3 regions of the Peribacillus sp. TH16 genome follow, and region 2 is predicted to be linked to each of the others. Evidence: riboswitches for the same ligand, from Rfam matches in the RefSeq annotation. Region 2 holds a riboswitch; each other region holds the start of a gene.
The links. A riboswitch is a leader RNA that binds a small molecule or an ion and turns the genes downstream of it on or off. The one in region 2 is predicted to bind cobalamin.

Region 1 (3,286 bases), on a different contig from region 2:
AAATATTAAACAAAACCTGTTCTGGGCCTTTGCCTATAACGTAATAGGAATACCGATTGCGGCTATTGGGCTACTTGCCCCTTGGTTAGCAGGTGCTGCCATGGCATTTAGTTCTGTATCCGTTGTAATAAATGCACTTCGACTGCAAAGGGTAAAGCTTTAAAGATAAAATTAATATTTTGGAGAAGCATTGGTACTCGTATCAATGCTTTTTTTAGTCTCTGTTAAATAGTTCTGTTGATATTTATAGTTGCTTGTTTTCCACTAATTTGACTTACAAGACACAGCATACTTACTTAGTGGAGAAGCACCCTTACATCTTATTGAAGGCCTATTGGAGTTAGCGACTCCTGTTCATGCAAAAGTATATTCAAGAGTTTATCAAGTTCTTGGCTCAAATGTAATGTTTTTGGTGAGGTGAATCCATGTTTCAAGGCTGTATTTATTAATTCTTTCCTCATTGTCTCTATTTTATTATGTAGCAGTTCCATACTTTCCAACGAAAATCCCCTCAAAACCTTTCCTTTATTGTAGTATATTTATTATTACATAAATTAGGATGATTTTAAATATTATAGTAAGTATTTACTTATTAAAAGTAAACAAATTCTGGCGGGAGCAATACAAATCTTCCTCACTATCATTCGATATATGTAATTACAGATAACTATTCATATAAAATTATTACTTCCATACATAACGAGCCGTTAAAAAACATCAGGACTTTAATTTGATATAGCATAAATTTGCAATAAAGAATATAATTTGTATTAGGTAAACTTTTTTTGATTTTATTTTCATATAGTGAATATCTCCATTTTGAGAGAGTTGTATTCGTAAAACTGTATAATTTAGGAGAATTTAATATTTGTTGAATTTTAAAGAGAACCTGTTTATTCTCCTTTTTACTAACTGTATTTCGTTTATTGCTAGATGGATAGGATTAGTAGCTGGGTTTATCAAAAATTACTTAGAGATGAAACTAATAAAGTGTTAAGAAGTAACAAATGGTTTCGACAAAATAATTTTAGGATAGACAAGCTCTATTATTTACTATGAAGATGAGGGAAAATTTCATATAGTATTGGAATGGGTATATTCGTTTAAAAGCGAATATTTAAAAGGGAAGCCGGTGCAAAATCCGGCACGGTCCCGCCGCTGTAATGGTGAGTCCTATGCAAGAAAGTCACTGGATAATATCCGGGAAGACGCATGGAGATGATGAACCTAAGTCAGAAAACCTGCCCGTTCTAAAAATGCTGTTAAACCTACGGGAGATAGGGAGGTGTTAGAGTGCTAGAAGACGAATTTGTTCTTAAATTATAAGCATTTCTGACCGTTAAATCTGGTTGGAAATGCTTTTTTATATTTCGTGATTTTTCAAATAGATAAAATTCCATAATTGAAGGTGAGAAAACATGTTTTTACTACGGTCTAGTTTATTCCATTCTTTTGTTGGACTACTAGTAATTTTCACAATTTTTGTTACTGGTTGCAGCAACACAACAATAGATCAAGAAAATACATCAAATAAAGATAAACAAAAAGTTGTTACTTTTTCATGGCCTGGGGATATAGGTGACTTAAATCCACACACATATTTTCCGAATGAGTTTTTTTCCCAGGCTATGGTATATGAATCCCTAGTTTATTACGGTGAAGGCGGAGAAATTCAGCCTTGGCTTGCAGAGAGCTGGGATATATCGAAAGATGGAAAAGAATATATATTCCATCTGAGGAAAGATGTTAAATTTTCCGATGGTTCCCTCTTTAATGCTGCAATCGTTAAGAAAAACTTTGATACCATTTTAGATAATCGCAAACAACATGAATGGGTGGAATTAATTAACCAAATCAAAGGTACTGAAATAATAGATGAATATACATTTAAACTTATTTTGAACAACGCGTATTATCCAACTCTTCAAGAACTAACTTACATCAGACCGTTGAGATTTGTAGGAGAAGCTGCTTTTCCGGACAGTCAAAACACATTTAAGGACGGACTCAAGTCTCCGATTGGCACAGGACCGTGGGTATTGAGCGAATATAAGAAAAATGAGTTTGCAGTTTTTAAAAGGAATGAACAGTATTGGGGTACTAAACCTAAAGTAGATAAGGTGGTTGTTAAAGTCATTACTGACGGTGAGTCAAGAGTATTAGCTTTTGAGAAAAAAGAACTCGACTTTATTTTTGGAAACGGAGTCATAAGCCAAGATTCATTCCAATTTTTGAAGAATTCAGGGCAATATGAAACCAAATTGTCAGAACCTACAGCTACAAGAACGCTTCTTCTTAATTCAAACAGAGAAGCGACTAAAGACCTTAAAGTTCGGTTAGCTCTCCAACATGCTTTTAATAAACAGGCTGTTATTGATAAGATCTTTTATGGTATGGAAAAAAAGGCTGATACTTTGTTTCCACCTACTTTGCCATACACGAAAATTAATATAAAGCCATATGAATATGATGCAGAAAAAGCAAAACAGTTATTGGATGAAGCCGGATGGAAACAAGTGAAGGGGAAACCATTTAGAGAAAAAGACGGAAAAGAATTGCAATTGGAATTACTGTTTAATAGTACAGACAACATCCAAAAGTCAATCGCAGAATTTACCCAAGGTGATTTTAGAAAGCTAGGAATAGATGTTAAGTTGACTAGTCAAGAAACTAATACTTTTTGGACAAATGCATTTCAAGGTCAATTTGATTTATTATTTACATCTACTTGGGCTGTACCATTTGATCCACATTCCTATTTAGCTTCTATGACGACAAATACGGAAAATGGTGGTCCAGATTATAACGCTCAATTAGGGTTGCCAGTAAAAAAAGAAATAGACCAGAAAATTAAGAAAGTATTATTAACTACAGACGAAGAAGAGAGAAAAATACTGTATTCAGAAATATTAACGACATTGCACGAACAAGCAATTTATTTACCGATATCTTATCAGTCTAATATAGCAGTGTATCAAAAAAACATTAGTGGAGTAGATTTTTTACCTCAAGAAGCTGAGGTCCCTTTAACTTCAATTGACGTTAATTGAAGTGGGGATACTTAAAAACAACTTAAGGAGTGCTACATGAGTTGGTTTATTTTTAAACGTCTCACAAGTTTAATTCCAATTTTATTAGGAATTTCGCTCATCACTTTTATCTTGCTTCACTTAATTCCTGGAGATCCGGCAGTAGCTTACTTAAGGGCGTCACATATACCTCCTACGGATGAGACAGTGGCAGCCCTTCGAGTTGAGCTTGGATTAAACAAGCCTTTATATGTCCA
Region 2 (3,286 bases):
ATGTTTTCAATGCCTGCAGTTTTTAGAATTTCTTGTTGGAAGGTTTCCGCTCCTGTTGTATAGATTTCTGGAGCTGGACTAATTTCAAAATAGGTTTGTTCCTTTTCATCTAATGTTTCAATTTTTTCCTCAACACTTGTAATTTGGGTTTGGATATCTTTCACCAATTCTTCGCCTTTTTCAGCTACGCCCATGACTTCAGCAATTTGCCCAATATCCCCATATACATCATCAAAATTTGTCGCGGATTTAATAATGAATACTGGGATTCCAGCATCTTCAAGTGGTTTCATCGTCGTTTCATCACCAATGGTATAAGCAATAATGGCATCTGGTTTTAAGGAAATAATTTTCTCTGCATTGATATTCACCGAATCGGAAACATGTTCAATATCCTTTGCTTCTTCTGGATAATTATCGAAGTCGGTCACGCCAACGACCTTATCTCCCAGCCCTAGTTCAAATAAAATTTCTGTATTACTTGGTTGAAGTGAAACTACTGTTTCCGGAACTTTATCAAATTTTATTTTCTTTCCAGTATCATCGGTAACGGTATAGGCTTTGACTTCTTCTGTCTTATTAGTGTCTTTCTTTTCCTTTGCCGTCTGGTCATCCGTTACTCCACATCCGGTAAGGAAAAGGGCAAGTATCAAGGTGGAAATCCAACTAAATCGTATGCTTCTCTTCATTATTTATTCCTCCGTTTTCTTCTTCATGGGTTTGGTTGGGTATGATTTACTGATAAAAGGAATCTCCTCAATACCATGTTGCTTATTGACGTAGACAGCCATCACGAATAGAACATTTGCAAGCAAATGGGCGTAATCAAAGAGAATTTCAGGGATTTCTATTTCTAAACTAACCTTGTGTAAAGCACGGACCGACTTTTTGGCTTCACTACGGCAAGTATGCAGAACACAGGCGGCGGTTGAACCTTGCGGAAGCACGAATGTCTCAATATGCTCTTTAACTTCTGCGACATAATGGTCGTAGATGGCACTTAGACGTTTCAGATCATTGTCGGTAATGGCCAATTTCCCACGGACTGAACCATTTAAATGATAAGCCATCGGCAACAATTCCATTAAATCTCGGTATACATCCGGAACATCCTTTGTAAGCGAGGCGGCCAAGCCAATTTGTGTCGTCAAAGAGTCGGTACGTATTTCATAATCGACGGTAGACTCGGATTCGCGCATGTATGGATAGCATAAAAAACGAAAATCCTTTTTTGCCATAACTCTTCCTCCTCTTCATAGTTAGATGAATCACCTCAGTATCGCTTTTCTCAGCAAAAGAAAAAGCCGACCAAGGGCATTGGTCGGCATCAATCACCTATGTATCTGTAACAGAAAAAGATGGAAGATTGCCGTACAATCCTCCTATCTTCCGAAGAGCATAATACGATAAAAAAGGCAGGTCTCCTGGCCCGTGCGTCATTTTACTCTAAGAACCTTCCCATTTGAACAGGATGAATGGTTATCGATGTGAATCTTTATCCTCAAACAGTGGTATTTATCTTATTTCATTAGCACTTACAGTTGCGGAAACAGCTTCGGTTTTACACCAAATTCCCTATTAAGCTGACAAGTCAGCACCTTTTTCTGCAAGGTTTATATTCACTTAGCAACAGTTTACCATACCTTTTTCCTAAAGCAGTATGAATATTTTTAGAGAAATTCGTTTATGGTTTGCGAATTATCTAGTAAACTTACAATGTAAGGTTTAATTGGATGTTAATGTAAAACGCATATCGAGTATAAAGAATATATAATAGGTGTTATATAAGAGTAATAGGGTAATCTCAGGAGGTAGAGTATGATTTATAAGCAGGTAAATCAAAAACTGGAAAAGATTTTAGGGAATATTGAAAAAGTGATTATTGGAAAACGAGATATAGCAGAACTGAGCATCGTAGCACTTCTTTCTGGGGGGCATGTTTTATTGGAGGATGTTCCTGGTGTAGGTAAGACTGTCATGGTCAGAGCACTGGCAAGATCGATAGGCGCAAACTTTAAGCGTATACAATTCACACCTGATTTACTACCTTCAGATGTAACGGGTGTTTCAATTTTCAATCCAAAGGAACAAGAATTTATTTTTAGACCAGGACCAATCATGGGCCATATTATTTTAGCCGATGAGATAAACCGGACCTCGCCGAAAACACAATCTGCCTTGCTTGAAGCAATGGAAGAGGCAAGTGTGACGGTTGATGGGGTTACAAGGGGATTGGAGAAACCCTTTTTCGTTATGGCAACACAAAATCCCATTGAGTACGAAGGAACATACCCACTTCCAGAGGCGCAATTGGATCGTTTTCTATTAAAAATGAAAATGGGCTATCCGGGTGTTGACGAAGAAATTGAGGTTTTGCATCGAGCTCAATATGCCGCACCACTTGAAGAGTTAGAATCTGTTATTACTTTAGAGGAATTAATAGCTTTACAGGAAGAGGCTAAAGCAGTGATAGTGGATGACACGATAAAGCGGTATATTGTTAATTTGGCTAATCGATCTCGTACGCATGAGAGAGTATATTTAGGGGTGAGTCCACGTGGATCGATTGCATTGATGAAGGCGGCCCAAGCTTATGCACTTTTGCAGGGCAGAGATTATGTTCTACCGGATGATGTGCAATATTTAGTACCGTTCGTGTTTGCCCACAGACTTATCCTGAAGCCAGAAGCGAATTATGAGGGAGTGGATGCTGGCATGGTGATTCACGAGATTGTCGCGACGATTCAAGTGCCTGTGAAGAGAGCTGTGACCTAATGCGGAACTTGATCAGCATCTTAAAGGAAAACATGAGTGTGATTGGCTTGTTATTACTTATAGCGATTTCCTTTTCTTTTGCGATGTTTCAAGGCGGTTTTGTCAGTTGGTTTATTTTTTATACATTTTTGCCGTTCGCTGTGTACTCTACGATTCTACTTTTTTATCCGATTAATAACATTATCGTTGAGAGAAAGGTCAGTAAAAGAGAATGCCGAGCAGGCGATTCTGTAGAAATAGCTTTAACTGTTACCCGTAAAAACAGGCTGCCTCTTTTATATTTGATGGTAGAGGAAGAGTTGCCGAAGGAATTGGAAAATAGGGGGATGCAAAGAAAAACACTTGTCTTTCCTGGTTTCAGGCATACATTCAGTATGACATATACTTTGAACAATTTGCCACGGGGTGAGCATACATTTCAAACAATCCGTTTCAGGACAGGAGACTTTTTTGGCGTCTTTGAAAAGGAAGCGACATATAGTTCACCTTTAAAAATCACTGTTTTCCCTTC
Region 3 (3,286 bases), on a different contig from region 2:
AAACCGTCTGGAAACGGATTGGTTATGTTCCGCAGGCGCATAAAATGGTATTTGGTTTTACACTCGAAGAATTGGTCATTATGGGAAGAGCCCCATACATCAGTGCGCTTGCCCAGCCTTCCGTGAAGGACCGTGAAGCCGCTCACCTAGCCCTGGAAACTGTAGGGATTGGCCATCTTGCTGGGAAGTCCTGCAATACAGTCAGTGGTGGTGAGTTGCAACTAGCGTTGATTGCACGTACGCTGGTATCAGACCCGGAAGTGCTCATTCTCGATGAACCGGAATCCCATCTTGATGTTCAAAAGCAGGTTGTGATTTTACAGACATTAAAGCGTTTGTCACAAGAAAAGAAAATCTCTTGTATCATAAACACGCATTACCCAAACCATGCGTTTTTCCTTGCTGACCATGTGTTAATGACAGCCAAACAAAAGCCGGTCGTTTACGGGGAAGTCCAGGAAGTAATGACAGAATCCCGGATGAAGGAATACTTCGGAATTGAAATGAAGAAGATTATTTATGAAGAAGATGAGAACTTTTTGATTGAAACGATGGTGCCGAAAGATTTAGGCATTCCGCGTGATCAAAGTACTTGTCGATTTACTAGTTAAAAAAAGGCAGCCACCGGGTTGCCTTTTTTTTCGCTAAATGGAATACTTTATTATTTACTAGTTTTCTGGTACTATTATGCTAGAAAAAATTAGGAGAATGATAGTGAGGAAATACAGAGTTTTATTGATGGTAGCATTGCTGGGAATTTTAATTTTGCCTTCATGCTCACAAGGGGTTTTAGAGAATATAGGTACAAAGACGGCTGCACCGATTGCGGAAGATAACATTGAAGTGGTTGCAGCAGCGGAGAATGACGTCGGGCAGAATTCGGAGGACAGATTATATCCTGAACAGATCGATACGAGAAACTGGATAAGAGCCGAGTCCACGGTTCAACTTCCAATATTGATGTATCATAGTATTTCTGAAGGTAATAACCTTCGGGTACCAAGAGAGGAATTTCAATCACAAATGAACTGGCTTCGGGAGAATGATTACTATACATTATCCCCTAGGGAAGCATTTCTTGTTTTAACGGAAAATCGGATGCCAAGTGAAAAGTGTGTCTGGCTTACTTTTGATGATGGCTATACAGATAATTACACGGAGGCTTTTCCTATATTAAAAGAATATAATATGAAAGCTACTGTTTTTATGATCGGGAAATCTATTGAAAAAAGTCATCACCTGACGGAAGAACAAATGGTGGAGATGAGCGAGAATGGGATTTCTATTGAAAGTCATACTATCAACCATCTTGAGCTTAACCGTATGACGGTAGGGCAGCAGGAAGCTGAAATGGTACAGTCAAAGGATTTATTCGATCGTATTCTCCAACAGGACACGACAGTACTTTCATATCCTGTTGGTCGGTATAACGAGGAGAGCCTTAGGTTGTCAGAAGAAGCTGGATACAAGATGGCAGTAACCACCGAAGCTGGTGGAGCTTCAAGGGACCAAGGGATGCATGCACTACACCGAGTTCGGATTTCACCCGGATTGTCAGTCGATGGATTTGCAGCGCTGATTGAAAATGCATCACGTTATTAATTGAAGACAAGGTATTTCGGAATCAGTCTGAAAAATCATATAATAATCATTTCTTACATAGTGTATAATGAAAAGCAGTGAAAATTATATACATATGAACGATTTGGTGTCTTAATGACTTAAAAGGGAAGTTGGTGAAATACCAACGCGGTCCCGCCACTGTAAATGGGAGTTAGCGGCTGTGTACCACTGTATGTGAGATATGGGAAGGTGCCGTTGACGATGACCATTAGCCAGGAGACCTGCCAAGATTCGTACACCTGTAACCTACGCGGATGGGAAGGTGTGTGGCAGACCTTCTGAGTCCGTAATTATATTGTTGCCATACAAGCATCTTCCGTTTGACGGGAGATGCTTTTGTTTTGAAATTCGCTTCTTCACTTCAGGATGCGTTTTCTTTAGGTGGTCGGAAATTGAATTAAAAGATTGTGGGGGATGTAAAATGAAGAAAATCTATGGTCTGATTCTAGTGATGTTACTAACTGCAGGTATTATGGTTGGTTGCAATGATACATCAAAAGAAGGAACGAAAGAAAAGCAACAAACGAATCATACTGAAAACCAAGCTTTCCCGATTACGATAAAAGATGCAACGGGTGAAAAAGTAACGATAGAAGAACAACCAAAGAAAATTGTTACATTGATACCAAGTAATACAGAAGTGGTCTTTGCACTTGGTTTGGGTAAAAAGGTTGTTGGTGTATCCGACATTGATAATTACCCGGAAGAAACGAAAGAAATTGAAAAAGTTGGCGGAATGGAAATGAACACGGAGTTAATCGTTTCCTTAAAGCCTGATCTTGTTCTTGCTCATGCATCCAGTGCCCATAATTCGAATGAGGGATTGCAGCAGCTTAAGGATGCTGGAATAGATGTCCTTGTAGTCAATGATGCACAAAGCTTTGACGAAGTGTATGAGTCTATTGATATGATTGGACAGGCAACGGGAGAACATGATAAGGCAAAAGAAATCGTTGCGAATATGAAAACGAAACTGAAGAAAATTCAGGAAAAAGCTAAATCCGTTAAGGATGAGGAAAGAAAAACCGTTCTAGTAGAGGTTTCGCCATCACCGGATATTTATACACCTGGAAAAAATACATTCATGAATGAAATGCTTAACATAATTTCAGCGAAAAATGCAGCAGCCGAATTGGACGGGTGGGCGAAAATTGACGAAGAGTCTATGATTGCTGCAAATCCGGATGTCATTATTACAACATATGGTTATTATACAAAAGATCCAGTCAGTGAAGTGACGGGCCGAAAAGGATGGGAAGATGTAGCTGCTGTTAAGGATGGTCAAGTCTTTGATGTCCATTCTGACTTAGTGACCCGTTCTGGTCCACGCTTAATAGAGGGAGTAGAGGAACTTGCCAAATCAGTCTATCCGAACCTATTTGACAACTAAGTGGGCGTTTGCTTATTTGATTGCGTTATTGTTTTTGCTTTTCGCAATGACGTTTGGCATTTCCTTTGGTTCGGTGTCAGTACCGATTCCAGCGCTTATACAAATTATCGGCAAGGAATTTTTTCATTTACCAATCTCAGTTGAGCCAGATGTGATGCTGACGAATATCGTAATGAACATCCGCCTGCCACGTGTATTACTTGCAGGTTTGGTTGGGGCTTCGCTTGCGATTGCCGGGGCAGCCTTTCAGGGACTGCTCAGGAACCCGCTTGC

Region 1: it holds a riboswitch for cobalamin, as region 2 does, so the genes downstream of both, nikA (nickel ABC transporter substrate-binding protein) here and JFV29_RS29885 (hypothetical protein) in region 2, are expected to answer to the same signal.
Region 3: it holds a riboswitch for cobalamin, as region 2 does, so the genes downstream of both, JFV29_RS27460 (ABC transporter substrate-binding protein) here and JFV29_RS29885 (hypothetical protein) in region 2, are expected to answer to the same signal.

The regions. Positions count from the first base shown of each region.
Region 1 covers NZ_JAEKEM010000002.1:406,714-409,999, reverse strand. The annotation lists gene JFV29_RS01955 (heavy metal translocating P-type ATPase) at 1-163, shown strand, start outside; gene JFV29_RS01950 (aspartyl-phosphate phosphatase Spo0E family protein) at 321-491, opposite strand; cobalamin riboswitch at 1,075-1,263, shown strand; gene nikA (nickel ABC transporter substrate-binding protein) at 1,419-3,050, shown strand; gene nikB (nickel ABC transporter permease) at 3,087-3,286, shown strand, end outside.
Region 2 covers NZ_JAEKEM010000011.1:266,193-269,478, forward strand. The annotation lists gene JFV29_RS29880 (ABC transporter substrate-binding protein) at 1-689, opposite strand, end outside; gene JFV29_RS29885 (hypothetical protein) at 693-1,199, opposite strand; cobalamin riboswitch at 1,398-1,617, opposite strand; gene JFV29_RS29890 (AAA family ATPase) at 1,819-2,775, shown strand; gene JFV29_RS29895 (DUF58 domain-containing protein) at 2,775-3,286, shown strand, end outside.
Region 3 covers NZ_JAEKEM010000009.1:2,778,648-2,781,933, reverse strand. The annotation lists gene JFV29_RS27470 (ABC transporter ATP-binding protein) at 1-611, shown strand, start outside; gene JFV29_RS27465 (polysaccharide deacetylase family protein) at 715-1,602, shown strand; cobalamin riboswitch at 1,690-1,866, shown strand; gene JFV29_RS27460 (ABC transporter substrate-binding protein) at 2,045-3,013, shown strand; gene JFV29_RS27455 (FecCD family ABC transporter permease) at 2,976-3,286, shown strand, end outside.